2 regions of the Alkalihalobacillus sp. NPDC127517 genome follow, and region 1 is predicted to be linked to the other one. Evidence: riboswitches for the same ligand, from Rfam matches in the RefSeq annotation. Region 1 holds a riboswitch; the other holds the start of a gene.
What was found. A riboswitch is a leader RNA that binds a small molecule or an ion and turns the genes downstream of it on or off. The one in region 1 is predicted to bind thiamine pyrophosphate.
Positions count from the first base shown of each region.

Region 2: linked by a shared signal. The riboswitch ahead of thiD (bifunctional hydroxymethylpyrimidine kinase/phosphomethylpyrimidine kinase) and the one ahead of ACQKKO_RS02910 (ECF transporter S component) in region 1 are both predicted to bind thiamine pyrophosphate.

Region 1 is NZ_JBNNQX010000002.1:184,965-200,510, forward strand. It holds gene ACQKKO_RS02855 (C40 family peptidase) at 27-980, shown strand; gene ACQKKO_RS02860 (acrylyl-CoA reductase family protein) at 1,039-2,022, opposite strand; gene ACQKKO_RS02865 (diacylglycerol/lipid kinase family protein) at 2,211-3,116, shown strand; gene ACQKKO_RS02870 (DNA-3-methyladenine glycosylase) at 3,158-3,736, opposite strand; gene ACQKKO_RS02875 (hypothetical protein) at 3,803-4,288, opposite strand; gene ACQKKO_RS02880 (sulfate/molybdate ABC transporter ATP-binding protein) at 4,418-5,488, opposite strand; gene cysW (sulfate ABC transporter permease subunit CysW) at 5,501-6,322, opposite strand; gene cysT (sulfate ABC transporter permease subunit CysT) at 6,368-7,201, opposite strand; gene ACQKKO_RS02895 (sulfate ABC transporter substrate-binding protein) at 7,222-8,259, opposite strand; gene ACQKKO_RS02900 (energy-coupling factor transporter transmembrane component T family protein) at 8,476-9,282, opposite strand; gene ACQKKO_RS02905 (ABC transporter ATP-binding protein) at 9,279-10,718, opposite strand; gene ACQKKO_RS02910 (ECF transporter S component) at 10,740-11,318, opposite strand; TPP riboswitch at 11,441-11,539, opposite strand; gene ACQKKO_RS02915 (HAD family hydrolase) at 11,601-12,389, opposite strand; gene ACQKKO_RS02920 (branched-chain amino acid aminotransferase) at 12,436-13,509, opposite strand; gene ACQKKO_RS02925 (uroporphyrinogen-III synthase) at 13,594-14,406, opposite strand; gene ACQKKO_RS02930 (cation diffusion facilitator family transporter) at 14,666-15,544, shown strand.
Region 2 is NZ_JBNNQX010000009.1:191,666-207,211, forward strand. It holds gene ACQKKO_RS14155 (NADP-dependent oxidoreductase) at 1-683, opposite strand, end outside; gene ACQKKO_RS14160 (SGNH/GDSL hydrolase family protein) at 785-1,579, shown strand; gene ACQKKO_RS14165 (FAD-dependent monooxygenase) at 1,635-3,158, opposite strand; gene ACQKKO_RS14170 (YjcZ family sporulation protein) at 3,265-3,375, opposite strand; gene tenA (thiaminase II) at 3,464-4,129, opposite strand; gene thiD (bifunctional hydroxymethylpyrimidine kinase/phosphomethylpyrimidine kinase) at 4,153-4,959, opposite strand; TPP riboswitch at 5,108-5,206, opposite strand; gene ACQKKO_RS14185 (non-specific DNA-binding protein Hbs) at 5,221-5,493, opposite strand; gene pssA (CDP-diacylglycerol--serine O-phosphatidyltransferase) at 5,747-6,286, opposite strand; gene ACQKKO_RS14195 (phosphatidylserine decarboxylase) at 6,420-7,202, shown strand; gene mnhG (monovalent cation/H(+) antiporter subunit G) at 7,264-7,620, opposite strand; gene ACQKKO_RS14205 (Na(+)/H(+) antiporter subunit F1) at 7,607-7,882, opposite strand; gene ACQKKO_RS14210 (Na+/H+ antiporter subunit E) at 7,882-8,358, opposite strand; gene ACQKKO_RS14215 (Na+/H+ antiporter subunit D) at 8,362-9,843, opposite strand; gene ACQKKO_RS14220 (Na(+)/H(+) antiporter subunit C) at 9,836-10,174, opposite strand; gene ACQKKO_RS14225 (Na(+)/H(+) antiporter subunit B) at 10,174-10,605, opposite strand; gene ACQKKO_RS14230 (Na+/H+ antiporter subunit A) at 10,602-13,010, opposite strand; gene ACQKKO_RS14235 (hypothetical protein) at 13,242-13,457, shown strand; gene ACQKKO_RS14240 (sporulation histidine kinase inhibitor Sda) at 13,486-13,626, opposite strand; gene ACQKKO_RS14245 (YqeG family HAD IIIA-type phosphatase) at 14,041-14,562, shown strand; gene yqeH (ribosome biogenesis GTPase YqeH) at 14,544-15,546, shown strand, end outside.

The sequences.
Region 1 (15,546 bases):
ATTATAATCTTTCGGAGGTATATTATATGTTTAAAACTAATTCAAATGTTAAAGGTCTTGTTATTAAAACTAGTTTCGTAGTCGGTCTTGCTTCAGCTGCTACATTTGCAGCTAACTCTGATGCTTATGCAAATGTAGACATGAGCAAAGTCGTTGAAGAAAACAAAGCTGCAGAGGTTCAACAAGCAGAACAAACTCAAGCTGCTACTGAAAATGCAGTTGCTCAAGAAGAAACTCAAGTGGTTTCTACTTCTACTCTACGCCAAGGACAAACTGGACAAGCTGTTAAAGATCTTCAAACAAAGCTAGTAAATCACGGGTATAACACAAATGGAGTAGACGGAATCTTTGGTGCAGGTACCGAAGCAGCAGTACGTTCTTTCCAAGCTGATAAAGGACTTTCTGTTGATGGACTTGCTGGTCGTCAAACAATCTCTGCACTAGGTGGCGAAGTAGCTTCTGCTCCTGCTAGCTCAAATACTGCTCAAGCTTCATCTTCAAACGAAACCGCGTCTGCATCAGAAACAGCAACTGCTTCTGCTACAGAGTCAGTATCTGAAGATAATAGCGTAAGTGCTCAAACTCAAGTAGCTGGAACTCAAGTTTCTGCAAGCTACGGTTCTGTTATCGCAGCAGCTGAAGCTCAAATTGGCGCACCTTACTCATGGGGCGGCACTACTCCAGCTGGATTTGACTGCAGTGGTTTCATTAACTATGCATTTAAGCAAGAAGGAATCAGCCTTCCTCGTACTGCACAAGGAATCCATGATTCTTCTGCTAAAAAGTCTAAATCAGACCTACAAGCTGGCGATCTAGTATTCTTCACTGGCACGTATAGCGGAGCACCTACTGTATCTCACGCTGGTATCTATGTTGGCGGTGGACAATTTGTTCATGCTAGCAGCAGTGGCGTACAAAAAAGCAGCCTTAACGCTGGATACTGGAGCAACCACTACTACGGTGCAGGTTCTGTAAACTAAATATATTAAAATATAAATAAAAAAAAGCTAGAAGAGATGATCTCTTCTAGCTTTTTTATTACCCCATTTTTACAATCGTACGCCCTCTTACCTTACCTTCAAGTATATCCTTAAACACCTGATCAAGTTCTTCTAGCTTCACTTCAATGACTACTTCGTTTTCCAGACATGTAGGCTTCAAATCAGTTGCTAGTCTTTGCCAAACGTTTGTCCGAATATCCATTGGACAACGAACAGAGTCAATTCCTAGCCAATTAATTCCTCTACTAATAAAAGGAAGGACTTGAGTTGTAACATCTACTCCTCCAGCTAATCCACTAGTTGCGACAGATGCTCCATAAGAAAGAGTCGAGAGAAGATATTGTGTCGTTTTTCCTCCTACTGGATCAACAGCACCTGCCCATTTTGAAGGCCTGGTTGATTTATTTTCTTGATCAACCAACTCGTCTCTATTTAAGACTTCCTTAGCTCCTAGTTTCTTTAAATATTCTTCTTCGTTTGCCTTACCAGTACTTGCGGCTACATCATATCCTAAGTTGGCCAACATATTAACAGCAAGGCTTCCTACTCCACCAGATGCTCCAGCGACCACAACTGGCCCTTGATTTGGATGAAGTCCATTTTTTTCAAGCTGCTGAACTGATAATGCGGCTGTAAATCCTGCCGTACCAAGAACCATGGCCTCTCGCATGGATAGTCCATCTGGTTTAGGTACGACCCATTCAGCTGGAACTTTAGCATATTCACTGAAACCACCATGATGCCCTGTACCTAACCGGTAACTAGTTACAATGACTTCATCGCCTTCTTTGAATTGATCATTTGTAGACTCTACTACCACACCTGCTAAATCAATCCCTGGAATTAGTGGAGTGAACTCTGCGATTCTTCCTGTACGTCCAACCATTCCGTCTTTGTAATTGACACTTGAATAAGAAACCTTTATAAGTACATCCCCATTTAATTGATCTGTTGACCATTCTTCAACGCCTGTTTGTACAGGATCAGTTGATTGTAAAACAAATGCTTTAAATGCTGTCATTTTTGATCGCGCTCCTTATATATAAGCTATACCTTACTATTTCCGTCTTTTCATTCAATAAAACATATAGGTTTACATAATCATATTATAGAAAACATACAAATGACTTTCCCTAAATTAGCTTGAATTAATGAAAAAAGGGTAATGATACGTATTACAACCTGATTCTTAATAAAGGGGTGCCATCCATGTATAACCGTGCCATTTTACTATACAACATTAAAGCAGGACAAGACAAAATAACTGACCAACTAGCAGACGTTACAGAGCAGCTCGCCCCTCATGTTCATGAATTTACATTTATTCAAACACTCGAAAAAGGCGAATCTGAGGACGTTTGTGCGAGAATTGGTGCTGAGGTGGATTTAGTTCTTATATTTGGTGGCGACGGGACTGTTCATGAATGTATAAATGGGCTAATGAAGGTTGATGAAGAAAGCCGTCCCAAAGTCGCAATTCTACCTGGTGGAACATGTAATGATTTTGCCCGTTCCTTAAACATTCGTACTGTAAAAGAATCGATCTCAGCTGTATTGGCGAATAACAGCAAAAGGCTTGATATGGGTCAAGTGAACGATCGATATTTCTCGAATTTCGTAGGAGTTGGCTTAATTACTGAAGCCTCGCAAGCGAAAGAAGGTCATTTAAAAGAAAAATGGGGTAAATTAGGATACATTATGAGTGCAGTGCAATCATTAAAGGATCCAACTTCCTTCTCTTATTCTCTCCAAACTGATACCGAGACTCTAGAGGGTGAAGCAGTTATGATTCTTGCCATGAATGGTCATTATCTTGGAACAGCCGGACTATTTGTTCAAGATAATGTGATGGATGATGGAAAGCTTGACCTATATATCTTAAAAGAAGCCGGGTTTTCTTTATTGAAAAATGTATATAACAAATCAAGATCTGATACCGCTAAGGAATGGCTATCACAGGCAGAGGACATTGAAGTATTTCGTACAAACTCCTTAAAGTTAAAAACTGATAAGGCGCAATTAGCTGATTCAGATGGTGAATTGTATCTTGAGACCCCTCTTGATGTAGTCATTCATCAAAAGGCAATGGAATGGATTTATTTAGCTGAAGAATAGAAAAAACCCTAAGAGGATATGGACCCTCTTAGGGTTTTTAATTATTTTGAGACGTATGGATTATTTGATATCCAAAAACGATACGGATACTCTTTTGCGGCTCCGCTGTTATCAATTCCTATTCGAGGACCAACCTGAATATCGGTTGGAGCTGGGCCATCCAAAATATAAACAGGTGGCTCTGTAATGCTACGGCCATATGCAGCCATCGTAATTCCCATTGCTTTGGTTAGCTTCCCTGGTCCATTTGTTAAAAGAACGCCTTGTTTGTCTCTTCTTTTTCTCATAAGCTCCACACCATCAACAGGTTCAATTGCGCGAATAAGGACGGCTTCAGGTACATCTACAACATTGGAGACAATGTTAAACAAACAATGGGTGTGCATCACATATGTGTAGATGACCCCGGGCGGACCAAACATCACCTCCGTACGTTTGGTCCGCCTTCCATTAAAGCTGTGTGCCGCCTGATCCATTGTACCAAGATAGGCCTCTGTTTCAACAATTTGGCCAATGGTCGTTCCCTCAGAACTATCATGGACCAAAAGTTTACCAAGTAAGGTTTGGGATAACGAAAGCGTGGACTGTTCATAAAATGATTTTGGGAGTACGTGTGACATTTTTAATCCACCTTGTAATAAAAACTTGATAGCATTAGTCTTTCCGATTAGTCAGACTATCACTCTTTATTCGTACTCTGCACCTGTCTCTTCCATCAAACGTTCTAATTCAATAAGGAATTCATCTTCCAAACGGTCGTATTCAGCAAACAAGTCATCTGATTCGGATAAAAGATCATCGTCCTGACGGTAATGTCCTTCTACTTCTTTTTCACCTGCTTCGTAGAATACATCATTTGCATCAAGATATAAGGAGTGAAGCTCTTGAACATCTTCAGTTTCAGGATTAAGCGCTTGAAGCTCCTCGTAATATTCATCAAGCTCCGGCTTCAATTCACTTTCATATACCTCGTAAAATTCTTCATCTGATAAGGACTCTGTTTCAGTGAAGAATTCATCCCATGCCTCATCAATATCTGTTTGAATTGGCAAGATATGATCGTTATAATACACTTCGAGGTCATCGCCCACTTTATTGTTGCTATTACATCCAGTCAGAATAAGTGCGACACCTACTGAAACGATGGTTCCATGCATACTCCATTTTTTCATCTTCTGAGTCTCCTATTCTATTTTTTCTACGTTATTCTTTAAAAAGTCTACCACGTTTCAACAATTCTTTGCAAAGATATCCACGTATTCAAAAAGAGAGGAAAGCCATTAAGCCTCCCTCTCATCCGTTCATATGCTAAATTCTTCAGGCGAGAATACATGAACCTGTTTAGGTCTGCTGTAGACCAAATCCCCTACTTTCAAACCCAGAGGAGAAAATTCATTTTTAGGTAACTCAATGTCAATGAGTTCACCCTCGTTCACTTTTTCCGCTTCAATAAAAACAATCGGTCCTACTGGTTGTATATGAGCAATCTTAATAGGAAATGCCCCTTCAACTTGCGTCTGATGAAGCTCCATCTGGTGTGGTCGTATATAGCCAACGACTTCTTTATTTTCATGTTTAGGACTACCAGATGTTCTAAGCGTAATGGTACCAGAAGTTAAATTGCCTTCCTGCACACGACCTTTAAACAAATTCACATTGCCTAAGAAGTCAAACACAAATGGAGAATTAGGGTTTTCATACACTTCGTCCGGTGTGCCAATCTGTTCAATTCGTCCTTGATTCATAACAACGATACGGTCCGCCACATCCATCGCTTCCTCCTGGTCATGAGTCACAAAGATACTTGTCACATCAAACTGATTGTGCAGATTTCGGAGCCAGCGTCTTAGCTCTTTTCTGACCTTTGCATCAAGCGCTCCAAAGGGCTCATCCAATAAAAGAACTTCAGGTTGAACGGCTAAAGCACGAGCTAAAGCTACTCTTTGTCGTTGCCCACCTGAAAGCTGCGATGGATACCGTTTTTGTAAGCCATCTAGTTTTACAAGATTTAATAACTCATCTACCTTATCATTTATGTCCTTCTTAGATGGGCGTGCGCGGCGGGGACGCACTCGTAGTCCATATGAAATATTATCGGCTACGGTCATATGTGAGAATAGTGCATAATGCTGAAAGACAAAGCCAACATGTCTTGAAACAGCATCGACATCCGTCATGTCTTGTTCATTAAAGAAAATGGATCCTTCAGATGCACTTTCTAAACCTGCAATAATACGTAATAAAGACGTCTTTCCTGATCCCGACGGCCCGAGTAGTGCAATAAGCTCTCCTTTTTTGATGGATAGCTGAATTTGTTCGAGAGCTTTAAAGTCTCCAAAATACTTTGATACGTGATTGATTTCAATCGACATATAGAACACTCCTTACAATTGTGGACTCTTCTTCTCTACAATGTTTTTAATAACCAACGTAATGATTGCTAGAATCGACATCAGTGAAGCAACAGCAAATGCAGCTGTGAACATATATTCGTTGTACAAAATCTCTACATGAAGCGGCATCGTATTTGTTAAGCCGCGAATTTTACCTGATACAACGGAAACAGCACCAAATTCTCCGATTACTCGTGCATTACACAGGATTACGCCATACAGTAATCCCCACTTTATATTTGGTAACGTCACATGCCAAAATGTACGCCATCCATTCGCTCCGAGTGAAAGTGATGCCTCTTCTTCTGCCGTACCTTGAGCCTGCATTAAAGGAATCAATTGTCTAGCCACGAATGGGACCGTCACAAACATACTTGCAAGCACGATACCTGGCACTGCAAAGATGATCTGGATATTGTTGGATAAAAGCCATTCTCCAAGTAACCCGTGAACACCGAATAATAGAACAAAAACAAGACCCGCGATAACAGGTGACACAGCAAAGGGCAAGTCAATCAATGTAATTAAAAAGCTCCTACCTTTAAATTGAAACTTTGATAAGGCCCAAGCTGCCGTGACTCCAAAAATCGTATTAAGTGGAACAACAATCGCTACGGTTAACAAGGTAAGCTTAATCGCTGATAATGCCGCTGGATCCGTTATCGACTGAACGTAGACAGACCAGCCACCTGCAAATGCGCGAACAAAAATCGCTGTTAACGGTAGAATGAGTACAAGTGAGAGAAATAACAAAGCGATGGATAGGAGTACCCATTTCACCCATGCCTTTTTTCTCTTACGTTTAGAGTAAATAGGATTATGATTAATTGGGATCTCAGTATTCAACTTGTGCCTCCTTTATGTATGACGTTTAGATGCCCACCATTGTATAAGATTCATCAGAAACAATAGTAAAAATGAGAATAAGAGCATCACAGAAGCAATGGCGGTAGCTCCCTCGTAATTAAATTGTTCAAGCTGATTCATAATGAGTAATGGAGTAATCTCCGTTTTCATTGGCATATTTCCTGAAATGAAAACAACAGAGCCATACTCACCTAGTGCTCTTGCAAATGCTAGAGACATGCCAGATAACAGTGCAGGAAACAAAACAGGCATGATTACTTTTGTAAAGGTGTGAAACCCGTTTGCTCCAAGTGACGATGAAGCCTCCTCTAGTTCCTTATTAAGGTCTTTTAACACAGGCTCGACCATACGTACAACAAATGGTAAGCCGATAAAGATGAGTGCAGTCATGACACCAAGAGGAGTAAAAGCAATTTTAATTCCTAATAGATCAAAGTATTTACCCACCCACCCATCAGATGTGTAAATCGTAGTTAACGCAATCCCTGCGACAGCGGTCGGTAAGGCAAAAGGAAGATCAATAATTCCATCGATGATCTTTTTCCCTGGAAAGGAGTAGCGCACTAAAATCCAAGCAAGTAATAATCCAAATATTCCATTGATTAGAGCTGCAGCGAGTGCAGCTCCTATACTTAGCTTATACGACGCAACCACTCGCGGAGAGGTAACCGTCTCCCAGTAATCTGAGAAACTCATATTTGATGTTTGAATGAAAATCATTGAGATGGGAATTAGAACAATTAACCCCAAATACATTAATGTCATACCTAGTGTTAATGAAAACCCAGGGATGATACTTTCTTCTTTAAAGCGTAATGTTCTCATACGATCCTCCCTTTGCTATCTTATTGCTCATAGATTTGATCGAAAACCCCTCCATCACTAAAATGCTTCTCTTGAGCTTCTTGCCATCCACCAAACGTGTCGTCAATTGTAACAAGTTGGATCTCAGGGAAGTACTCACTAAATTCGTTTAAGATCTCTTCATTTCTTGGTCGATAATAATGCTCCGCTGCCAGTCGCTGCCCTTCATCGGTATACAAGTACTCAAGGTAGGCCTCTGCCACCTCACGCGTTCCTTTTTTATCAACATTCTCATCCACTACAGCCACAGGCGGCTCTGTTAAAATGCTAATGGAAGGTGCAACGATATCGAATTCATTTTCTCCCAGTTCCTCTGTTGAAAGAATCGCTTCGTTTTCCCATGCAAGTAGGACATCACCAATTCCTCGTTCAACAAAGGATGTGGTTGCACCACGTGCACCAGAATCAAGTACGGAAACGTTTTGATATAAATCGGAGATGTATTGCTTAGCCGCATCTTCAGAACCATATTCTTCCTCTGCCCATGCCCAACCAGCAAGATAGTTCCAACGAGCTCCTCCTGATGTTTTTGGATTTGGTGTGACCACCTCTACATCATCACGAATTAAGTCATCCCAATCTTGAATATTTTTAGGGTTCCCTTCTCGAACTAGAAAGGTAATCGTTGACGTATAAGGTGTTGAATTATCTGGTAATCTCGTTTGCCAGTCTTCAGGTATGAGATCACGAGAGTCATGTAAGACATCTATGTCGTAAGCAAGAGCTAATGTAACAACATCCGCTTGTAAACCATCTATAACCGATCTTGCCTGACTACCTGAGCCTCCGTGTGATTGATTAAATGTTACGGTTTGACCGGTTTCTTCCTTCCAATGGTCAGCGAATACCTTGTTAAAATCTTCATATAATTCTCTTGTCGGGTCGTAGGAAACATTTAAAAGATCAACCGTATCTCCATCACCTGTTGCTTGATCACTTGAACCACATGCACTCAACGCAATGAGCAAAACTGGAATGGACGTGAATATTAAAAATGAGTACGTGCTACTTTTTTTGATTTTCAATCGATTCCTCTCCTTTTACACTTTGTTTTATATATTATTAAGTATAGTGGTTTAGTTGGCTTTAAGAACAAAAAAAGAAGCCCTCCACTAATAAACGGTATTAGTAAAGGCCTTCGGTTGTCCGATCAGCAACTATTTTAATGTACTCATATCTTATCCATGCTTTTCCGATGTGTCAAGTATATTTTAAAGCGTTCGTGCGATCTGTTCTTAATTTGTGAGGTAACGTACATCTGTTCGATCGAATAAGGGAACCGCATCTGCCAAATAAAAGGTAACTAGAGGTGCTAACAGAATAACGACTAGAAAAAGCAAATCATACAAACGAACATTCGTTTCATAAAAATAAGTTCGCTCTGATGACTGAGTAAAGCGCTTAGCTTCCATGGCAACCGCAATTCGTTGAGCACGCCTAATACTTTGGGCAAGGAGTGGAATGGAGAAAAACTGAAGTTTTTTGTACATTCCCTTCAGCCCTTTTTTTGGAACAGCCTGTCTAATGATCATTGCATGTCTTAATGTTTGAAATTCATCAAACATAATTGGGATCATACGTATCGATGCTAGAAAGCTATAGGCATACTTTGAAGGAACTTTAAGCTGTTGCATCAATGAATAAAATAACAAGACCGGTTTTGTCGTTAACGCAAAAATCATTCCAAGTATGGCAAACGCCAGTGCTCGAAAGCCCAGATGAATTCCCCGATAAAAGCTTTCCTCACTAATCTGAATGAGTCCCCATTTAAACCAAATGGTATCTCCTCTTCCAAAAAAAATCATCGAGCTGGCCGAGGAGACAAACACTAATACAAAGGGAAGTGAGAATAGTAGCAAATAGCGTAATGGATGACCCGAGTACATATATAAAATCATACTCAGTGCTATTGTTAAGTAAGCTAAATGCGAAGGGTTATGAATGAAGATCATATAGAAGAACAGAAATACGGAAAGGATACATTTTATACTAGGGTTAACACGTGTTAACCAGGTTTCTTGAACACGATATAATGAGTTCATCGGCTTGCCACTCTTTTCATTTCTTTATCTACTTCAGAGACTTCTCCTTTTTCTACGTTCCAGACACGAGTAGCAAACGAACGAACAATCTCTTCATCGTGAGTCACCATCATAATTGTGACTCCTTGATTTTTTAATGAGTCCATCATTTCAAGTAGAGCAAATGTATTTTTAGCATCCTGTCCAAAAGTTGGTTCATCAAGCAATAAAACCTTTTGCTGTCCTACAAGAGCTGTTGCAACACTTAATCTTCTTTTTTGTCCCATCGATAGTTGATAAGGATGTTGCTGCTGGTGTTGGGTAAGCATAAATGCAGATAAGGTCTCATCTACTTTCTTTTTCAATTCAATTTGGGACCGTCGCTCTTGTTTTAACGTAAAAGCAATCTCTTCGCTTACGTGATTTGTAACAAATTGATATTCAGGATTTTGAAAGACAAATCCGAGAAGATCACTTAATTGATCCTTTTTCTTAACTAAAGTTTGATGAACCTTATATGTTCCTCTCGTCCGAAGCACATTCATTAATCCTAGAAGCAATGTGCTTTTGCCAGCACCGTTTACCCCGGTAATGCAGATCCACTCACCAGGGTAAACGTTTAACGAAGAAACAGTCAGTTTAGCTTCTTTTCTACGAAGCACTTGAAAATCCTTTAGCTCAATGATAGGAAGTTGGTTTTGATCACGACTTTCTGATGCCCATTTACGTTGTGTCAGATACTCCTGCCAAACATCTGGATACCAGATGCCGTATTCATGCAGGGTTTGTTTGTATGTTTTAAATATATAATCTGTTTGCCCATCTGCAATAATTTGACCTGCATCATTCAAAACAATAACTCTCTCAACGAAATCAAGAATATGATCAATTTTATGTTCAACAATAATCACCGTTTGGTTTTTCGTTATCGATTTAATGAGTTTCCAAATCTGTTCAGTGCCTAATGGATCAAGCATCGCCGTTGGTTCATCAAAAAAGAAGGTGGACGGCTTAAGAGCAAGAACGGAAGCCATCGCTAGCCTTTGTTTCATTCCTTGAGATAATTGCGAAATCGGTGTATGAAGTTCGTTAAGCTCTAAACCGACCAACTCAAGAACATGGTTAATTTGTTGGTTCATCTCTTCTCTTGGTACTCCTAAATTCTCTAATACAAAGGCGATTTCTTCATCTACATAAGGCATACAAAATTGACTATCTGGATCTTGAAAGACATAACCCCACGATTTTGGATGAGTGAGTTTTTTATATTTAAGTGGAAGATTTATAGCGGATGGCACCAAACCTGTAAGTACTTGAAGCAAGGTTGATTTTCCACTTCCACTTGGCCCAAGAATAAGGACCTTCTCGCCTTCGGAAATCTCAACGCTCAGATCTTTAAACAAAAGTGTGCCACTTCCAGGAAAGGTGAGCCTTAATTTCTCTACAGATGCACTCATATCTTTTATCCCTTTCCCTTCTTATGAATCTAACGTATCAAGATCTTTTTTAGAAGATGGTCTCAATAAATCAGTGACACCCGTTTTCTCAAGTGCCCGAACAAGATAGTAGGCGAATATGCCTGCAATCAGGATGCCACTAATGGTTCGTAATATGATCACTAATGTGACATTCCATCCAACAAGATCCGCCATGTAGCCTCGGTTCCAGTCCATCAGAAACGAGCCTCCTGCAGATGCTGCACCTGCAAGAGAGGTAGTAAAAATGGAGTAGCTTTTGTACAAAAACAATGCAAAGACAAGTTCAGCTCCAAGCCCCTGCATGATTCCATAAATTAATACCTCTAAGCCGTATTGTGAGCCTACAATAAATTCCCCTGAGGCCGCTGCTATTTCAGCAATAAGAGCCACACCAGGCTTACGAATAATTAAAAAGGCTACAGTAGCTGCGATAAACCACATACCATACATCAGTTCATTCACTTGAAGTGGAAATAGCTTTAAGCTGTCATTTACTGGACCCCATAATCTGTACACAATTCCGAAAACCACTGCAATAATGACTGTGACCAAGATATCCGTTAAGGTCAAACGCTTCATCAGTTCATTCCTCCTGTTTTTCTATTCCCACAGTTAGCCGAAAAAAAGAAGCCACTCCAAGAATGGAGTGGCTTCTTCATTACGTATACACTAATCCCTAAAGAGACAAGTCGCCATAATAAAAAGAGTCGACTCCACTTTCCTACGCTAGTATTATCTAGATCAGGTCAAGGGTTAAGGCAAAGTTGCCTCTCTCAGCTTACGCGCCCCTAGTGGAAATAAAAGTTTATAATGTTGTACATGTACATTTAATCATATTAACGTGAAGCCGACAATCTTTTTTTATGAATGCTTTTCTAAGACAGATTCTACTTCTAAAAGGGATGTAATCTCATAAGTCGGTTCAACTTCGGCAGTTGTTTGTTCTCTACGGTTAACCCAAATAGAAGGAATACCGGCTCGCTGAGAACCAAGAATATCAGTCATAAGGTTGTCTCCAACCATCATTACTTCTTCTTTCTCAAGCTCCATTAATGATAAGGCATGTTCAAATATGCCTTTATCAGGTTTTCCCTTACCATAAGCACCAGAAATAACAATATGGTCAAAGTAAGGAACTAATTCGGGCGTCAGCTCTAATTTAATATTTTGTAGATCGGGAGAGCCATTTGTTAATAGAAGAAGTTTGTAGTCTTCTTTTAAACGGTCCAATACTTTAAACGTTTCTTCATAAACGATTGGATTTTTTCGGCGTTCAAGTGGAAACTTCTCAGATAACTCTTTTGCAAGTTCTGAATTTTCTACTCCACACTTCTTCAAAGCAAGATCCCAGGAAGCTAACCGATACCCGGGAGCGAGATCTTTTAACTTCTGAAATTCCTCTTCTCGATCCTGAAAATTTGCCCATAAGCCCTCAAAGGGATTAATTCCAATCATTTGCGTAAAAGGAAATGTTTCATAAGAAGCATATAATTGCTTTGCTTCTTCCCTTACCGCATACTCGAGCTCGTCAGCATTAATACGTTCATCTTGTTCCGCAGCATAAACACATGTGGCGTCAAATGCTTTCTGAACACTTTTTTGATCCCATAAAAGGGTATCATCTAAGTCAAAAAAAACAGCTTTTATCATCAAGGATTCCCTTTCTTTAAAACAATTTAAATAAAGTCTTGTACAACTATTTTACTTCGTAAGTCCAATTAAACGGGTCTTCTATTCTACCTTTTTGAATGCCTGTCAATGTTTCATAGAGTCTCGCAGCCAAATGACCTGTTTCACGATTATTAATGAGCGACTGCTCACCTTTCCAGCTAAGTTCTCCAATTGGTGAGATCACCGCAGCCGTTCCTGTTCCAAAAGCTTCTTCAAGTCGATTTTCTTTAATGGCAAGTAATACTTCATTAATTGAAATTTTCCGTTCTGAAACTGGCATATCCCAGCTCTTCAGTAATTCAATAATTGATTTACGAGTAATTCCTTCAAGAATGCTCCCACTAAGTTCAGGTGTTACAATCTCTCCATCAATCTTAAAGAAGACATTCATGCTTCCTACTTCTTCGATGTACTTTTTCTCAGAACTATCAAGCCAAAGAACTTGAGCTTGACCATGAGCTGTCGCTTTATCTTGAGCTTTATATGCGGCAGAATAATTCCCTGCTGTTTTTGCCATCCCGGTTCCACCAAGAGCGGCTCTTGTATATTCGTCTTCTACGTAAATGCCTACAGGGGCAATACCCTCTTTATAATAAGAGCCTACAGGTGAAAGAATAATCATAAATTTATAAGATGTGGACGGAGCTACACTAAGGTTAGGTTCAGTCGCAATAATGAACGGGCGAATATACAATGAGGTTCCTTCATATGTAGGAATCCAATCCTTGTCTAACTTAACCAACTCATTTAAATAGTCTAAAACAATGTTTGTATCAATATCTGGAATACTTAAACGGTCACTAGATAAGTTTAATCGCTTAAAATTTTGCTCGGGTCTAAATAATAATACTCTGTCATCATCTGTACGATAAGCTTTTAGACCTTCAAATACAGTTTGCCCATAATGATAAATCATTGCAGCTGGATCGAGTGTTAAAGGTTGATAAGGTATAATTCGTGGACTATGCCAGCCATTTTCATTCGTATAATCCATGATGAACATATGATCAGTAAACGTTTTACCGAACTCAAGGGTCTCAGGATCTGGCTTTGTTTTATGGTGTGTTGCGGTCATAATTTCTAATGTTTGATCAGACATTTTAAGAAACTCCCCTTTTTATACCACGATAGTAACATTGTAACGTACCTATTATAACATGACTAAGCAAGTTTTGAATGAGCCTTATCCCTTAGTCTGTTTCATATAATTTCCAAGCTCAACAAACATAGCACCCATACGTTCAATCTCAGGAGAAATTACTCGTTTAACCCCTTGACTATAAAGCTCTTCTGATGTCACTTTCCCAACTGATACCGCAAGCACACCCTCTTCAAACAAGGTTAGAAGCCTTTGTTTTTTATCATACTTGGTAGCAATTGAAAACAACTCCCTTGCTTGAATGGCGGTTGTAAACGCTATGGCATCATATCGTTCGCTTAATAGTTCATCTAATAGAATAAGTACATCTCCCTCGTTAACGGAAATATGCTGATAAGGTAAGATCTCCTTGATCGTTGCCCCTTTTTCTTCAAGAAATGAATGAAGGACAGGTGCATTCATTCCGTGAAGTTGAACCATAACCCTTTTATGCTCTAAAGGAACATCTTCCATCACTTTTATTAGTCCTGCGGTTGTTCCATCCTCATCTCGCAAATCAGGAGTGAAACCATATTTTTTTAGCACTGCATGTGTTTTATATCCTCTAGCTGCAATTGTTGATTGGTTTAGTGCTTCAAAAAGCTCAGTATCAAACTTCCCCTTTTCAGCAAGTCTAAATAAGGTTTCTGTTCCAATCCCAGTTGTGAAAATAAAAGCGTCTGGTTTTTTTAAGATTGTTTCTTTAAATTCTTCTGCAACCTCAAGTTCAGCCAAAAAAACGGTACCTTGAAGAGATCTGACCTCGCTTGTTCCACCTTGTTTTCGAATAATGGTTTGCATTTCTTCTGTTTTTCTAGATGCAGTTAATGCAATATGACAATCTGTGAGACTTTTCATGAAGGTACATCCTTCCTCTTCGTATATAAACATTAATGTTTACGTTTGAATAAACTGAATATATCATGTTTTTGTTTTTTCGTTAAGTTTTTCATTTTAAATTATAAATATGGTACGTGAAATTATTAAGTTGAACAAAGGAAAGATACTTTTCTTTACCCTAGAATACTGACTTGGGCTAATCATCTTGCTATAGACCCACTCGATACCTGCTTGATACGATACAAAGGTGAAACTATTGTTGAAAGAGAGGCTTAAAATGGAACGTTATAGCCAGTTAAAAAAAGGTGAAAAAGGTGCATGGCTGAGTATTATTGTTTATCTTGTTTTATCAGCAGTTAAGCTTATCATTGGTACCCTTTTCTTCTCTGATGCGTTACGTGCAGATGGTTTAAACAACGTCACAGATATTGTGGCATCCATTGCTGTTCTAATTGGGTTACGTATCTCTCAAAAGCCACCTGATGCGAACCACCCTTATGGACATTTTCGCGCTGAAAACATTGCCTCCTTTTTTGCAGCGTTTATTATGGCTGCTATTGGTTTACAAGTGTTGGTTGAGGCGGTACGATCCTTTATGACTGAACAGTCACCACCTGATCCTATCGCAGGTTGGGTTGGAGCTGCATGTGCTCTTATTATGTTTGGCGTTTATCACTACAATAAGAAGCTTGCAAAAGAAGTGAATAGTCAAGCGCTATATGCCATTGCCGCTGATAATCGCTCGGATGCACTCGTAAGCGTCGGCGCCACCATTAGTATACTTGCCTCTCAATGGAACGTGGCATGGCTTGATACAGCCACAGCGCTTATTATTGGGTTATTAATCTGTTATACTGCTTTTGATATTTTTCAAAAAGCTACCCTTTCATTAACTGATGGGTTTAATGAGCAGGATTTAAATACGTATCGAGAAACCATCGAGGTCATTCGTCACGTAGAGGCTCTAAAGCAAGTAAAAGCGAGACAGGTAGGTTCCACCATCTATGCTGATGTTGTGATTGAAGTCCATCCGAATCTGAATGTGCATGAAAGCCACGACATTGCGGATCAGGTTGAGGAGATCATGAGGGAGAAACATCATATTTTGTATACTCATGTTCATGTAGAGCCTTCCAATCAACCTAAAGAAGAATGAGA
Region 2 (15,546 bases), on a different contig from region 1:
ACGTGATCTGATACTTCGCCACCAACGTTTTCGAAGTACACGTCAATGCCGTCTGGACACGCTTCTTTTAGTTGCTCCGCGTATTGATCATCTTTATAGTTTACAGCGGCATCGAATCCAAATTCGTTTACAAGAAGCTCTTCTTTTTCCTTGGAGCCGACGATTCCTACAACGCGGCAGCCTTTTAGTCGGGCCAACTGACCTGCAATGGAGCCTACTGCACCGGCTGCTCCGGAGATCACTACGGTTTCGCCTTTTTTAGGTTGTCCGATATCGTTTAATCCGAAGTAGGCTGTTAATCCCGGCATACCTAATGCACCCAATGCTGCAGAGATTGGAGCGCCATGCATCTCGAGCACTCGCACTTGATCAGCGGGAACAACCGCATATTCTTGGAAAGGAAGAAATCCAGTCACAATGGTTCCTTCTTTAATCGATGAGTTTTTAGATTCGACTACCTGTGCAATTCCTCCACCTGCGATCGGCTTGTCTATTTCAAAGGGAGCAATGTATGATTTAGCATCGGACATTCTTCCTCGCATGTAAGGATCTACGGAAAGATATAATGTTTTTACAAGAAGTTCATTTTCACTAGGAGTTCCTTTATCAATTTCTTCAACAGAGAATGTGTTAGAGTCAGGTAATCCGTTTGGTCTTTCTTTAAAAAGTAGTTGTTTAGGCATAATAAATCCCTCCTGATTTGTGATTCAGTTCACTTTAACACAGGAAGGGTATAGAAAGAAAAGCGTATGCTTATGATTGATTAATTTAGGAGTTGGATAGGATGAAGAAATCGTATATTGTTATGTCAATTTTACTGATCGTAGTGGTTGGAGCCACTTGGTTTATGATGAATCTAGATGCAGATGAGGCTGGAGTTAGGGAGGAAAGTAGCCCAGTAACGTCCAGTGACAATTTATTTATTCAAGCACAACCAGATCACTCTTTTCAGGAGGAATTAATCGCCAGTAGTGGTGAGGACTCACCTGTTGAAGTGGCGGTGATAGGTAGTAGTGTAGCGGAAGGGCAGGGAGCCAGTGAGTACAATCAAACGTGGCCATCTCTGCTTGAATCATCATTAAACGAATCAGAGCAAATTGTAAATGTGACAAACTTTGCAGTAAGCGGATTTAAGGTGAGTGATTTAATTGACGAGGGCGATGTGGATGAACTTATTCAGTCCGCTCCAGATGTGATCTTGTTTGAGACTAGTGTCATTAATAGCTATTATCACGATGAACCAATTATTGATACAAAAGAGTCAATCCAAACGGCAGCTCAAAAAATAGAAGAAGAACTTCCTAATGCATATTTGGTATTTATGGCTCCAAATCCGATAAATGAGTCGATGTATTCCATTGTTACATCTGAATTAGATTTTGAGGAATATGTATATGAGACAGAACAGTTTATCATTGAATCTGGATGGGATTATTTTGATAGTTATACGGGGTGGAATAGACAATTGGAGGAAGAAGAAATTGACCTTGATTCCTTATTAGATGATGGGACTCATCCAAATGATGAGGGCTATCAGATGTGGTTTGAATTAATAAATGAGTCTATGATCCAAGCGTAGTCATAATTAAAGCGAATGCTCGGTTTTCCGAAGGGCATTCGCTTTTTAGGTGCATTCAATTAACGGTTGATACATTAAATGCCGTTAAGTACGTTAACAGCTTCTCAACATCTTGGTTTCTGTTAATAAACGCCAAGTGCCCATCTGGTCGAACGAGATAGAGTGCATGTTCACTAAATTTTGCCCTCTTGTAGTCTGGGTGAAAGTCCCAGCTAAATAATGGGAGGGAGTAATCCTTGCAAAAGTTTTCAAGCTCTTCTGTTGGTTTTCCGTATACATGAATTTGCCAGTCTGCTGTTTGAAGCGGCTCGTAGTTATCGATGCTATTTGAATTCAACCAAGGCAGCCGGTCTCCGCCATTTAATGAACCCACTCGTCCTTCGCTTAATACGCTTTTACGATAGCGAACATGAATTTGAGAAAGAAAACGGAACGCTAGCTTGCGACTGAATGTAAACCGACTTGCTATAGGAACGATATGCGGGAGAACAAAGTTTCTAAGGATTGTACCACGCACGTTACGACTTACCATCGCCTTAAACGCCTGATCAGTGGTTGCGACAAGCTGACGAGCGAATCTTCTTCTTTCCAGCCCGTAAGTATGTAAGATCGCAGGGTCTGCATTCTTTTTTAACACAGAAGCTAATTTCCATGAAAGGTTTACCGCATCTCCAATACCTGTGTTCATCCCTTGTGCTCCAGTAGGGCTATGAATGTGTGCAGCATCTCCCAACAAAAAGACACTTCCTTTTCGAAAGGTTGCCGCTACGCGTTTATGAACTTTAAAAGAAGAGAACCAGTTAACGTTTTTGACATGAATGTTCATTAAGGATTGTAGGGAGGGCTCAATATCCCAAAAGCTTAAATTAGGCTTTTCCGCTAAAAGTCTTGGAACAATTCCTACGAGACGCTGGGTGCCTTTACTTTTTACAGGTAAAACCATACAAAACCCTTTTTTAGATAAGGCTAAATTAATATCAGTATAAGATGTCGCTTCTCCTTTAGCTTCTACATCGGCAATGTAAAATAAATCTTTGTATGTAGTGCCTTCAAATGAAATATCGAGTGTTTGTCGGATCATACTTCTGGCACCATCACATCCACAGAGGTAAGAAACATGGATGGTTTCCTCGTGGTGATCACATGCAACAACTGCTTCAACACCATCTGAAGTCTCTTTAAAGGAAAGCAACTCTGTTTGCCAATTAACCGTGATCCCAAGCCTTTTTAGCTGGTGTATGAGTAATTCTTCATGTTCATCCTGCGGGAGGCTTAATACAAATGGAAAAGGACTTAACCCTTTGCCAATGTTACCTAGATTCACGTAGCCAACTTCCTTTGTTTCTTTGTGTATATGCGCAGCGGGCATCTTAATACCGAGGTTTACTGCGTCATCTGCGACCTGTAATTGATCATAGTGTTCAAGTGTTCTGGCGTGAATACCGATGGCTCTGGATTTATGATCTGGTCCGGGACGTTTGTCGATTATTCGAAAAGGTATGTTGTAATGCGTTAGTCTATGTGCCAAAGCTAATCCGGTAGGGCCGGCTCCGACTATTAACACGTGAGGTTGCTCCATTCAAATCACTCCAATCACGGACGGTTTATCTACTAACGATTCCCTTGAACGACGCGTTTCAAACGAAAAAAGAGCCACTACTTAAGTGGCTCCGACTTACTACAAATTAGTATACGTAGCTAGCTCCAATGATTACTAAAAGAATGAATAAAACAATGATAAACGCGAAGCCGCCACCAGCGTAACCGCCGCCTTTTCCACATTCAAATTCTCCCATGTTGCCACCACCTTTCCAAGACATAACATAGACTATGCAGTAACAAGAGAAAGGGGTACTTATTTTATGTTAGAATCTGTTTGCCGATTTACTCCCAATGCGACTGCTGATAAGACATGTCCCAAAACAGATATTCGAACCGGCTTGAAGTAAGAAAGATGTCTTCAAGCTGCTTTCGTTCAGCTTCTCCTAAAGAGAGCGCAAGTTCATCAAGCTTAGAACATAACCAGTCAGCAATTTCCTTAAATTCATCGTCTTGATACATGTGGATCCACTCTCCGTAATCAGGGTGTTCAAGTGCTCCAGGTAAACGAGCGAGCCGTTTTCCTATCTCCGAATAACTCCATGCGCACGGAAGAATGGCTGTGATGAGATGAGCTAAGGAGCCTTTTTGTGCTTCACTGATCATATAGCTACTATACGCAATCGTAGTAGGAGCGGGAATCGATAGCTCCAATTCTTCATTTGTAATGCCTAAGCGCTGTGCGTACGAGCGATGGAGGGACATCTCTTCATGGAGAGTCGATTGCAAATAGGAGGCAAAGGTAGCCATTGTATCCAAATCTGGTGCCTTCACAACACCAAGTGCGAATACTCGAGCATATTCAATAAGATATAAATAATCTTGTTTCATGTAATACTTAAAGGCCTCAATGTCTAATGTTCCTGATCCGATTTCCTGAACAAATGCATGTTCATGATTCGCTTTCCAGATTGAATCTGCTTTTTGACGTAAATCCTTCGTAAAAGACATCTACTCACTCCTCACCATCGTTTTTATTCTCCAGGTAACCCTTTTAAACGAAATGCCCAATGATTTGTTGGACCATTTCCAGAACCGAGCTGGAGGGTATAAGAAATTGCATCCGTAATGAATGCTTTTCCTATTGAGACGGCTTCCTCAATAGACTTCCCTTTTGCAAGCTCTGCAGTGATTGCTGCTGAGAAGGTACAGCCTGTTCCATGCAGATGTTTTGTATCGGTTCTGTCTGCATGCAGATGGGTCATGGTTTGATTTGAGAACAGCACATCCGTTGAATGATCTGTTCGATACCCGCCTTTAATGACCGCTGCCTTAGCGCCAAGCTCGTTCACAATGAGTTTAGCCGCTTTTTCCATATCAGCGACTGTTTCAATCTTCATCTCAATTAAATCGCTCGCTTCTGGAATGTTTGGCGTAACAATGGTTGCAAGGGGTACTAAGGTTTCACGTAAGGATTTGCGTGAATGTTCATCCATTAAAGGATCTCCACTCTTAGCAATCATCACTGGATCACAAATGTAAGGCACTTTAACGCCTTGTAGGTAGTCAACCAATGCCTCCATCATCTCAGGAGTGGCAATCATCCCCGTTTTCACCGCAGAAGGGGGAATATCCGTTAAAACCGATTCAAGCTGTGTTTGAATCAGGTCGAGAGGCATGTGTTGGATCATTTGAACACCAGTTGTATTTTGAGCAAGAACGGACGTAATGACACTCATACCAAATACTTCTCGCTCTTGAAATGTTTTTAAATCAGCTTGTACCCCAGCGCCACCAGTAGGGTCTGTTCCTGCGATGGTTAATGCTGTATGGATAGACATCTTCATTCCTCATTTCTTTATTTTGACTTACTTCGGAACGATGATTAAAAAGGTTAACTAATGTGATACATCTCCAAAAAAAACACCGCTTCTCATAAGAAGCGGTGCACATAAACGATCAGATAAACCATACGATCTACTATGTATGGACAATTACGTGCCACTTTCCTACGCTAGTGTTAACTAGATCAGGTAATTAGGGTTAAGGCATCGCCTCTCTCAGCATCGTGCACCCCTAGTGGTTAGTCTGTCATTCAGTTATTAGTTTACAGCGTCTTTAAGCTGTTTACCTGGTTTGAACGCAGGATTTTTTGTTGCTGGAATTTCAATTTCTTCACCAGTTTGTGGGTTACGGCCTTTACGAGCAGAACGCTCACGTACTTCGAAGCTACCAAAACCAACAAGTTGTACTTTTCCACCTTCTACTAGAGAAGAAGTAATGCTGTCAAATACAGCGTCTACTGCTTTAGAAGCGTCTTTCTTAGATAGATCCGCTTGTTCGGATACTGCGTTAATTAAATCAGTTTTGTTCATTGAGATAACTCCCTTTCATTCCTTTAAGATAGAAAAGATCATTACGTAAGTAGCGACATAACAATCTTTATTTACGACAAGTATTTAATAACCTGCCCTTCAAATTTACTCATGAATCCTTGTTAAGTCAAGAGATTTGGGTTAAATAAACGCTCAATAGAGACTTTTTTATCATTTTTTAGCAAAATATACGACATCATAGAAAACGTGATTGCTATGCGTCCTCTCCTAAAAAACAATCAAGGGTTCTGAGTTAAAATTTGCGGACACGGAATGGGCTCACCATAAGAAGGGAAAGAGCAATAATTGCATACATAAATACATAATAAGGGATATAATTGACGAATAGAGTTAAAAATGTGAGAATACAACCAGCAGCCGTAATAGGTAAACCAACAAAATACTGATTGGATTCTGTAATGTTGAAACGTGCCAGACGCAGGGCGCCACACATAATATAAATGATTGCGAAAATGGCTCCTGGCATACCGAACTCAACTAAAGCCGCCTGGTACATGAGCATAGCAGGGGCTACACCAAAGGAAATAATATCACTTAATGAATCAAGCTGCTTACCTAATTCAGAGGTAGCATTAAATTTTCGTGCGGCCGCTCCATCTAAACGATCAAAAACAGCTGCAATAGCAATGAGAAGTAATCCTACTCTTAATTGGTCATGAAATACATAGATAATGGCTAAAGCTCCAAAGCCTAGATTGATTAGTGTTAAGGCGTTTGCAATTTGGCCTTTAACCTTCTTTAAAGAAGAATCAAGCCTTTGTAATAAGAACACCTTCGTTCACTCTCCTTTTATAATACAGTTAATCAAACAAAACTGCTAAAAACTGTATGAATCTATAATTATATCATGAGAATAACGTGAGAAACAGAGTAAAAAAGAAAATAAGAATGATTGGAGACATGTAATGAAAGGTTTTCGCTGGTTTTTTTGCGCGTGTGTGGAGCTTACAAATGGACCCTTTATGTCCAAGCGATTAAAGCGTTTTTCCACTTCGAAAGTAAGCAAGCCCTTTATCCCATTATTTATAAGAACATTTAATATAAACAAAGAAGAAATTCTTTTACCCATTCATCGGTTTGAAAACTTACATTCATTTTTTATTCGTGAACTTAAACCAAATACTAGGTCAATTGACCAAGAGTCTAACAGTGTTGTGAGTCCTGTTGATGGTGTATTGGCTGAGCAGGGGCATCTTGATGCGGGTAAGACTTTTACTGTAAAAGGACAAACGTATTCTCTTACTACCATGCTTGGATCAGAGAGTGCGGCTGAGGCATACGAGAATGGCCAATATGCAGTGTTTTATCTAAGCCCCAGTCATTATCACCGATTTCATGCGCCGCTTTCTGGTTCCGTGTTAAAGAGGTGGTCACTTGGTTCACGTTCATACCCTGTGAATCAATTAGGGATGACGTATGGGAAAAAGCCCCTTTCAGGTAACTTTCGTGTGATTTCAGAGGTGAAAACAGAAGATGGGCATAAAATGGCGATGGTTAAGGTTGGAGCCATGAACATCAATTCGATTGAAATAACACACTCATCCGATGATTTGAAAAAGGGTGAAGAGATCGGTTACTTTTCGTTTGGTTCTACGGTTGTTTTAATTTGGAGTGCTCAGTCGCTTACATTAACCAAAGAGAGTGTTCCAACAGAAGTAAAGATGGGAGAAAAGGTAGGAGAGCGATAAATAAAAATGGCGAACATTCCAATCCTGGAATGTTCGCCATTTTTCATAAATTGGGGCTTTTTTATTTTGATGAGTCTTCCTCTTCATACGAACGTTTTAAATCGTCTCGAATGTCTTTATCGTGGAACGGCACACCAATGCGATGCGCTGAACGTGCGATCATAAGGGAAGCCATTGGAGAAGTCATGAAAACAAACAGAATGGTTAACAAGATTTTCCCGACAAATTGTTCTTGTATGAACATAAAGTACAAGAAAGCTCCAACTAAAAGAGTCGCTGTTCCAAGCGTTGTACTTTTACCAGCCGCGTGAAGTCTTGCATAGACATCAGGCAGTCGGTTGATTCCAAATGCAGCAAGTAAACAAAGAAGGGCGCCTGCTAGTAAAAAGATGGAGATGATCCACTCAATCGCGCTCAAATAAACCACCTCTTTCTAAGAACTTCGATAAGGCTACAGACCCTACAAACGCTAAAATTCCAATGACAAGAAGAACCTCAGAATAAGCAATTGTTTTTTGTTGGATCATAAGGGTTCCTATTGTTCCAACTAGGATCAACCCGAAAGTATCAAGAGCCACAATTCGATCAGATGTTGTTGGTCCTAAAATTGCTCTTACAAAACAAAGAAGTAAAGAAACTGAAAGGATCCCCAAAACAATCATTAAAACAGTTGAAAACATTAACGGGTCACCTCCATAATGGCTTTCTCAAACGTTTCCTGAATGCCCTTAATTAATTCATCACGATTTGGAGCGTCCAAAGCATGAATATAGATTGTTTGACTATCATCAGAGAAGTCCATAGATAATGTTCCAGGAGTTAATGTAATTAAAACAGCTAGAAGCGTAATTTCTCCCTTCGTTTCAAGCTTGGTCGGAACTGCAACGATACTTGAAGTTATATTAAGCTTTGGAGAGAGTACAATCTTAATTACATCAATATTTGCAATTAAAAGTTCCTTTAAGAAAAGAATGAATAATTTAATCGCTGCAAACACTCGTCGTAAGTAAAACTCGTATCCTATTAAGCGACGAGCTAAGAAAAGAACTAAGATACCTATTACGTATCCTATTGTGAAATCGACAAAGGTGAAGCTGTTTTGAAATAACATCCAACCTACTGCTGCAATGATATTTAATAAAATCTGTATAGCCATGTCTCACTCTCCTAAAACGGCTTCAATATACATACTTGGTGTAAGTAATTGGTCAGCTACTTCTAATGAAAAGGTAAACATCGGCTCAGCTGCAAACCCAAGTACAACGGTTAATAATACTAAAGGCACAATAGGAAGGAGTAACTTTCCTACTTTAATATTTTCTTGCTCATGCATATGCTTTTGTTCACCCCAAAATACATAGATAAAGATTTTTAACATCGAGAAAAGGGTTAACAAACCAACTATCAAAGCGACTGTACCAATAATATAATGTCCACCCGTTAAACTATCTAAAATGAGTGGAAACTTACTGAAAAAGCCACTAAGAGGAGGAATTCCAGCAAGAGAAACCGCTGATATAAAGAACATCCATCCGAGTAGAGGGTGCGTTCCAAGTACGCCTCCCATTTTTTTTAAATCAGTTGTCCCGGTGATCCGTTGAGTGACACCTGCAAATAGAAAGAGTGAAGCTTTTACAATGATATGGTGAGCAATATAATAAACAGCTCCGGCAATGGCCACTTTTGTAAATAACCCTAGCCCCATAACCATATAGCCAACCTGACTAATGATATGGTATGAGAGGATTCGCTTGAAATCAAACTGAGATACCGCTCCGAGAACTCCAAAGAACATTGTTAATCCGGCCATAATTAAAATCAGCGTATGAGTAAAAGCAATGTCTTGGTTAAATACGAGCGTAAACATCCGAATAATCGCATAGATACCTACTTTTGTTAATAAGGCGCCAAACAAGGCCGCAATGGCCGCTGGAGGCCCAAAATAAGATCTAGGTAACCAGAAATACAGTGGGAATAATGCGCCCTTCATGGAGAAAACGATTAATAAGATAATCGCAGATACCTGAAGCGCTCCTGTTTGACCGAGCTCTGCATTTCTCTCAGCAAGGTGAGCCATATTCACTGTACCTGTTATCCCGTAAATATAGGCAAGAGCCACAAGGAACAAAATTGAGCCAAACACATTGATTACAACATATTTAAATGACTCGCGTAGCTGATACTTCGTCCCTCCAAATACAATTAAAATGTAAGAGGCGATGAGCATGACTTCAAAAAATACAAAAAGGTTGAACAAATCTCCTGTAAGAAATGCACCGTTTACCCCAGTCAGCAGGAAAAGATAAAATGGATAATAGTAAAATTTTTCTCTTTCCTTTGAGAGTGTAAAAAATCCAAAGAACAAGCAAACGGTACCTATGAGTGAAGACAGAATAACCATAAAGCTAGAAAACAAGTCAGCAACAAAAACAATTCCAAATGGAGCTGGCCAGTTACCGAACTCTAGTGTCGTTATACCGTTTTGATAAACAAAGATCAAAAGGTATACAGATAGAGCCAATAAAACGAATACTGTTATTGAACTTAATACACGTTGAACTCTTGGTTGACGTTGGAAAAGGATAAGTAGTGATCCCACAATCATAGGGATCAGCACCGGTAAGATTAATAAATTATTCATCGGCAGACCCTCTTAATTCTTCTAAATCATCTGTGTTATGAACCTTGTATGTTCGATATGCTAGAACGATCACAAAAGCGGTAATACCAAAACTAATAACAATTGCTGTTAGAATCATCGCTTGTGGCAATGGATCAGTGAATGCTGAATCTCCAAGGTTGAGGAGAGGAGCGGCCCCTCTCGTTAAGCCAGGCATTGTTAATAAAAGTAAATGGGCACCGTGTGATAACAATACTAGTGCCATAACCACTCTTAAAAGACTTTTAGAGAGCAAGAGGTACGTTCCAGCCATGAAGAGAACTCCGGCGATGATTGACATTAAGATTTCCATTATTGATCATCCTCCGCAATCGCTAACGTGATCGTGACCGCAATCCCAATGACGATTAGATAGATACCTAAGTCAAAAGGAAGGGCTGATGTTAGCTCAGTTTCTCCTAAAAAGGGTAATTCAAAGTAGTCAAAATAGTGAGTGAGAAAAGGATCACCATTAAATACCATACTCCATGTACCGGTTCCAAGGGCAATGAGCAGTCCGATTGCAATGAATGATGTGAATGCAAAAGGTAATGCTTTTTTAATCTTTTCTCGATCGAAATTTAGAAAGAGTAACAAAAAAGTACAGCCAGTCATTAATCCTCCAATGAAGCCTCCTCCAGGTTGATTATGACCAGCAAAAAACAAGTAGACAGAGAAAATGAAGACGAAGAATACAGTAATTCGCGTCAGATATTGCAATAAGATATCATTTGACTTGTTCACACATCTTCGCCTCCTTTAAATCGTAATTTAATCATAGCGATAACACCAAGTGCTGCAATAGCAAGGACTAAACCTTCAAGAATGGTATCTAGTCCACGGAAGTCAACAAGGATGACGTTAACCATGTTGTATCCGCCACCTAATGTCTTACTGTTTTCAATGAAATATTCTGAAACGGAGGTTAGTCCACTATTTGATCCCATGATGAATGAGCTGATACCGATAAGTGTAACCATTACTCCTACACTTATTGAGATGACTACATTTTTAACTTTAATTGGTGTTTTAGCTGTTTCCTTTGGTAGCTCAGGCAAGTGGTAAAAAGCAAGCATGAATAAGAGGACAGACACCGTTTCAACAAGTAGTTGAGTTAGTGCTAAGTCCGGTGCTCTAAAGACCACAAATAGAAGCGCCATTAAAAATCCAACGAATCCAACAATGATAACAAGTGTAATTCGTTTTTTCACAAAAATAGTACTAATCGTTGCCGAGATGAACAGAACGGTTAAAATCCACATAAAGATTGGAACTGACGCCGCTTCCTCCATTGAAAACACGAATGCGTTTGATCGGAAGGCAGTGTAAGCAAGTAATCCAACAATAAACACACACATGTACGTAAAGTAATGTCTAAGCAGACCGGTCATTTGTACTCTTGTTACATTTTGAGATCCGGATACAAGTCCGTCTAAACCGCGATCGTAAAACATGTTAAGTGGATCACGTTCTCGATTGTAAATCGTTAGCTTTTCCCACTTTTTGATAAATGAGAATAAGGTAATGGCCCCGACTGCGACGCCGATTGTCATAAATAATTCTGTATTCCAACCATGAAACATGGAAAGCTTAACAGCAAACTCTGAATTTTCAGCGAGCTGAGGAAGAATAGCTGTTACAGCTGGTTGAATTAGAGGTTTTGCAATAAGGCCAGGGAACAATCCAATTACAATCACAAGGCTCACTAAAATAATAGGACTAATTAGCATTCCAATCGGTGCTTCATGAGCTTTTTTCTCGTGTTCCTCCGGCTTAAATGAACCAAAAAAGGTGCGAACAAACATAATTAGACAGTATAAGAAAGTAAAAATGCTAGCGATCCATGCGAAAATTGGAATCAGCATACCTAAACTTCCAATCTCAGAAATTTCCGTAACTCTCAATGTGCCTGTAAAGAACATTTCTTTTGAGATAAAGCCGTTAAATGGTGGTATACCTGCCATTGAAGCTAGTCCAATTAAGGAAATGGTAAAAGTAATAGGCATAATACTCATTAATCCGCCTAGCTTGCGAATATCTCTTGTTCCCGTTTCATGATCGATAATTCCGGCAGCCATAAACAATCCACCCTTAAATGTAGCATGATTTACTAAGTGGAAGATACCGGCAACCGTTGCTACTGCAAAGTACGCTGTTGAATTGTCCGAATCATAAAAATAGGAAGCAGACCCTATGCCTAAAAGAGCCATAATCATTCCTAACTGACTAATGGTCGAAAAGGCTAAAATTCCTTTTAAATCTTTTTGACGTACCGCGGAAACAGAGCCCCAACATAAGGTGATGATCCCTGCTATTGTTAGGATCCAGAACCATTCCCAAGAACCACCAAATAGAGGGGTTAACCTTGCTACAAGATAAATTCCTGCTTTTACCATTGTAGCTGAATGGAGGTAGGCACTTACTGGAGTAGGAGCTTCCATTGCATCGGGTAGCCAAATGTGAAACGGAAATTGAGCAGACTTAGTAAATGCTCCAAGTAAGATCAAAATCATAGCTGGAATAAAGATCGAGCTTGCAGCAATGAGATCAGCCTGTTCGATTAATTCTCTTATACTAAACGTTTCTGCAACACCGTATAAAAGTGAAAAGCCGGCAAGCATCGAAAATCCACCAAATACAGTGATTAGCATTGATTTTTGAGCACCATAAATGGACTTATCCCGATTATACCAATAGCTGATTAGTAGTGCTGAAGCAAGACTTGTCAGCTCCCAGAATATGTAGAGAACAATTAAGTTATCTGATAAGACAACGCCAAACATCGCACCCATAAACATTAATAGATAGACGTAAAATTGGTGAAGTTGTTCTTTGGTTTTATCTAAATAAAAGATGGAATAAAGAACAACTAAAACACCAATACCTGATATTAGTAAGGCAAATAAAAGGCTTAACCCATCAACGTAGGCTGTGAAATTAATACCGAGCGACGGTACCCATTCAACTGTTTTTGATACAACATTGCCATCTGATGTAGTAGATAGAAAACGTATAAAGTACAAAAACAATACTAACGGAATGAATAGGACAAACCAGCCAGTATGGGCTTTTTTTACATAACGAAACAAAAACGGGATAAAGACTGCACCTAGAAAAGGTGTGAGTATAGCCCAATGCAAAATTGACAAGATGAAACCTCCTCACGATTGACATAAGACGAAAACGTCTGATTCTCTATAAAGACTCTAGCAAAGATTATCTTAAAAGAAAAGGGAGATCCCCCGACGCATCAACCTTTTTAAAAAAACTACTAAATATGAAGAAAGTCGTTCTAGAATAAAAAAATTCATTAAATTATGTATACTTCTTAAAGGATTTTCCTACAATTTAGGTATGACAAAAATAAGGTGCGCACTTCAATGAAAACTAGAACAAAAGCCTACATCTGTGGTGGGATATTTTTAATCATGGTCGTTGCTGGAGGGATATCTGATTCTATTGTGAACCAGAAACGCTCAGAATATATACGAGGTCAAAATATCCAAGGCGATTATGGTGACCTTAACGATGAGTTTGCTCCAAGAGAATACATTAAGATTCGTCCTAAGCAAACAAAAGAGGAGTTGCCTGAATAAGGCACTCCTCTTTTAGTACTGTATATTCTTAAGATGTACGCTTGATTTTTGAATCAAGAGACCGCTTCACAATTTCAAGTTTAATGAGTTCTACAAATTCATTACTCAATTCAAGTTCAATGGCTTTATAATACGTTTCAATGAGAAGATCATCCGATAAATGCTTCATCTTGTCCTGCTGCCAATTTGCAACAGGGTCACCTCCCTTTAAAGATGGTTTGTCCAAAATGGGTAAACGTTGAACCTCTCGATGAATCATGTTCTTGTTTTTTTAATCCTACCACGTTCTACATAGGAGAACAATCGTTCGTTTGTCCACAAACAAACGTGGATAACCTGTGTTCATAGTGTGTATAAAAGTTAATAGTGCTTATTTAATGAGGTTTTATATCGTGTATAAAGTTATCCACAAATTTAGCGATTGACAGATATTGTCGAAAGAATTATTTGAATTATACGTAGATCATATGAAGAAGTAGTGTTTTTAGCGGAAATCATTGATTTAAGGAGTGTTAGAAGGTATAGTTTTACATTGATAGAAAAGTCGATGAGAGCACATTTGAAAAAATAATGAGGTGTAGGGATGTTCAAAAACCTTTTACCTAATCAGTATGTTCAGAGCATTTATGAAATTAACTTAGATGAACTGCAGAAAAAAGGTATCCGCGCAATTATTACGGACTTAGATAATACATTGGTAGAATGGGATCGACCAGAGGCTACTCCGGAAGTAAGAGAATGGGTAAAAAGGATTAAGGAACATGATATGGTTGTCACGATTGTATCAAATAATACGGAGAAGCGCGTGAAGGCATTTGCAGACCCTGAAGAAATGGTCTTCATTCATAGTGCTAGAAAGCCGATGAGGCGTTCTTTTGTCCGAGCTTGTCAGCAAATGGGGGTAACTCCTGAGCAGACCGTAGTAGTGGGTGATCAGATTTTTACGGATGTATTAGGAGGGAATCGTGCAGGGCTTCAAACGATTTTAGTTGTTCCGGTAGCAAAGTCGGATGGACTTGCTACATTATTAAATCGACGCGCTGAGCGCTTTGTTTTAAGATGGATGAGAAAGAAAGGATTGATCCAGTGGGAGAATCAGGATTAAACACAGAGCCGATTTATTGCACAGGCTGTGGAGTAGAAATTCAAACAGAAAAAAAAGGTGAGCTTGGTTATGCTCCACCTTCTGCATTAAAACGTGAAGTAGTTATTTGTCAGAGATGTTATCGTTTAACTCATTATAATGAAGTGCAAGATGTTTCTCTGACAGATGATGATTTTTATAAGATTTTAAATACCATTTCTGAAAAGAACGCTCTAATCGTAAAGGTTGTTGATGTGTTTGACTTTACAGGTAGCTGGCTGCCTGGTCTGCATCGATTTGCTGGTGGAAATGATGTCTTTCTAGTTGGAAATAAGGTTGATTTGCTCCCGAAACTTATTAATCGTAACAAAGTCATTAATTGGATGAAATACTCTGCGAAGCAGCTAGGATTAACTCCAAAGGATGTCTCCTTAATGAGTACGAAAACCGGTGAGGGAGTTCTTGAGGTTGCAGCTCAGATTGATGAGCTACGTAGAGGGAAAGATGTGTATATCGTCGGGTGTACAAACGTAGGAAAATCATCTTTTATTAATCAATTGATTAAGCAATTTGCCGGAGATACGGATCAATTAATTACGACTTCGCATTTCCCAGGTACAACCTTGGATGTAATTGATATTCCTCTTGATGATGGACAAACCATGTTTGACACGCCTGGTATCATTAATCATCATCAAATGGCTCATTATGTTTCGGAGGCAGGTCTTAAGACCATTACACCTAAAAAAGAATCAAAGCCAAGAGTGTATCAATTAAACAGTGAACAAACATTGTTCTTTGGTGGATTAGCAAGGATGGATTTCGTAGCAGGCGAACGATCTTCATTTGTTTGTTATTTATCAAATGAATTGATGATTCATCGGACAAAGCTTGATAAAGCAGATGAGCTATACAAACAGCATACTGGGACACTCCTTGTGCCACCAGATCAAAAAGAACCTTTAGAGCTAACTAAGCATTCCTTTACGATAACTGACCAGTTAA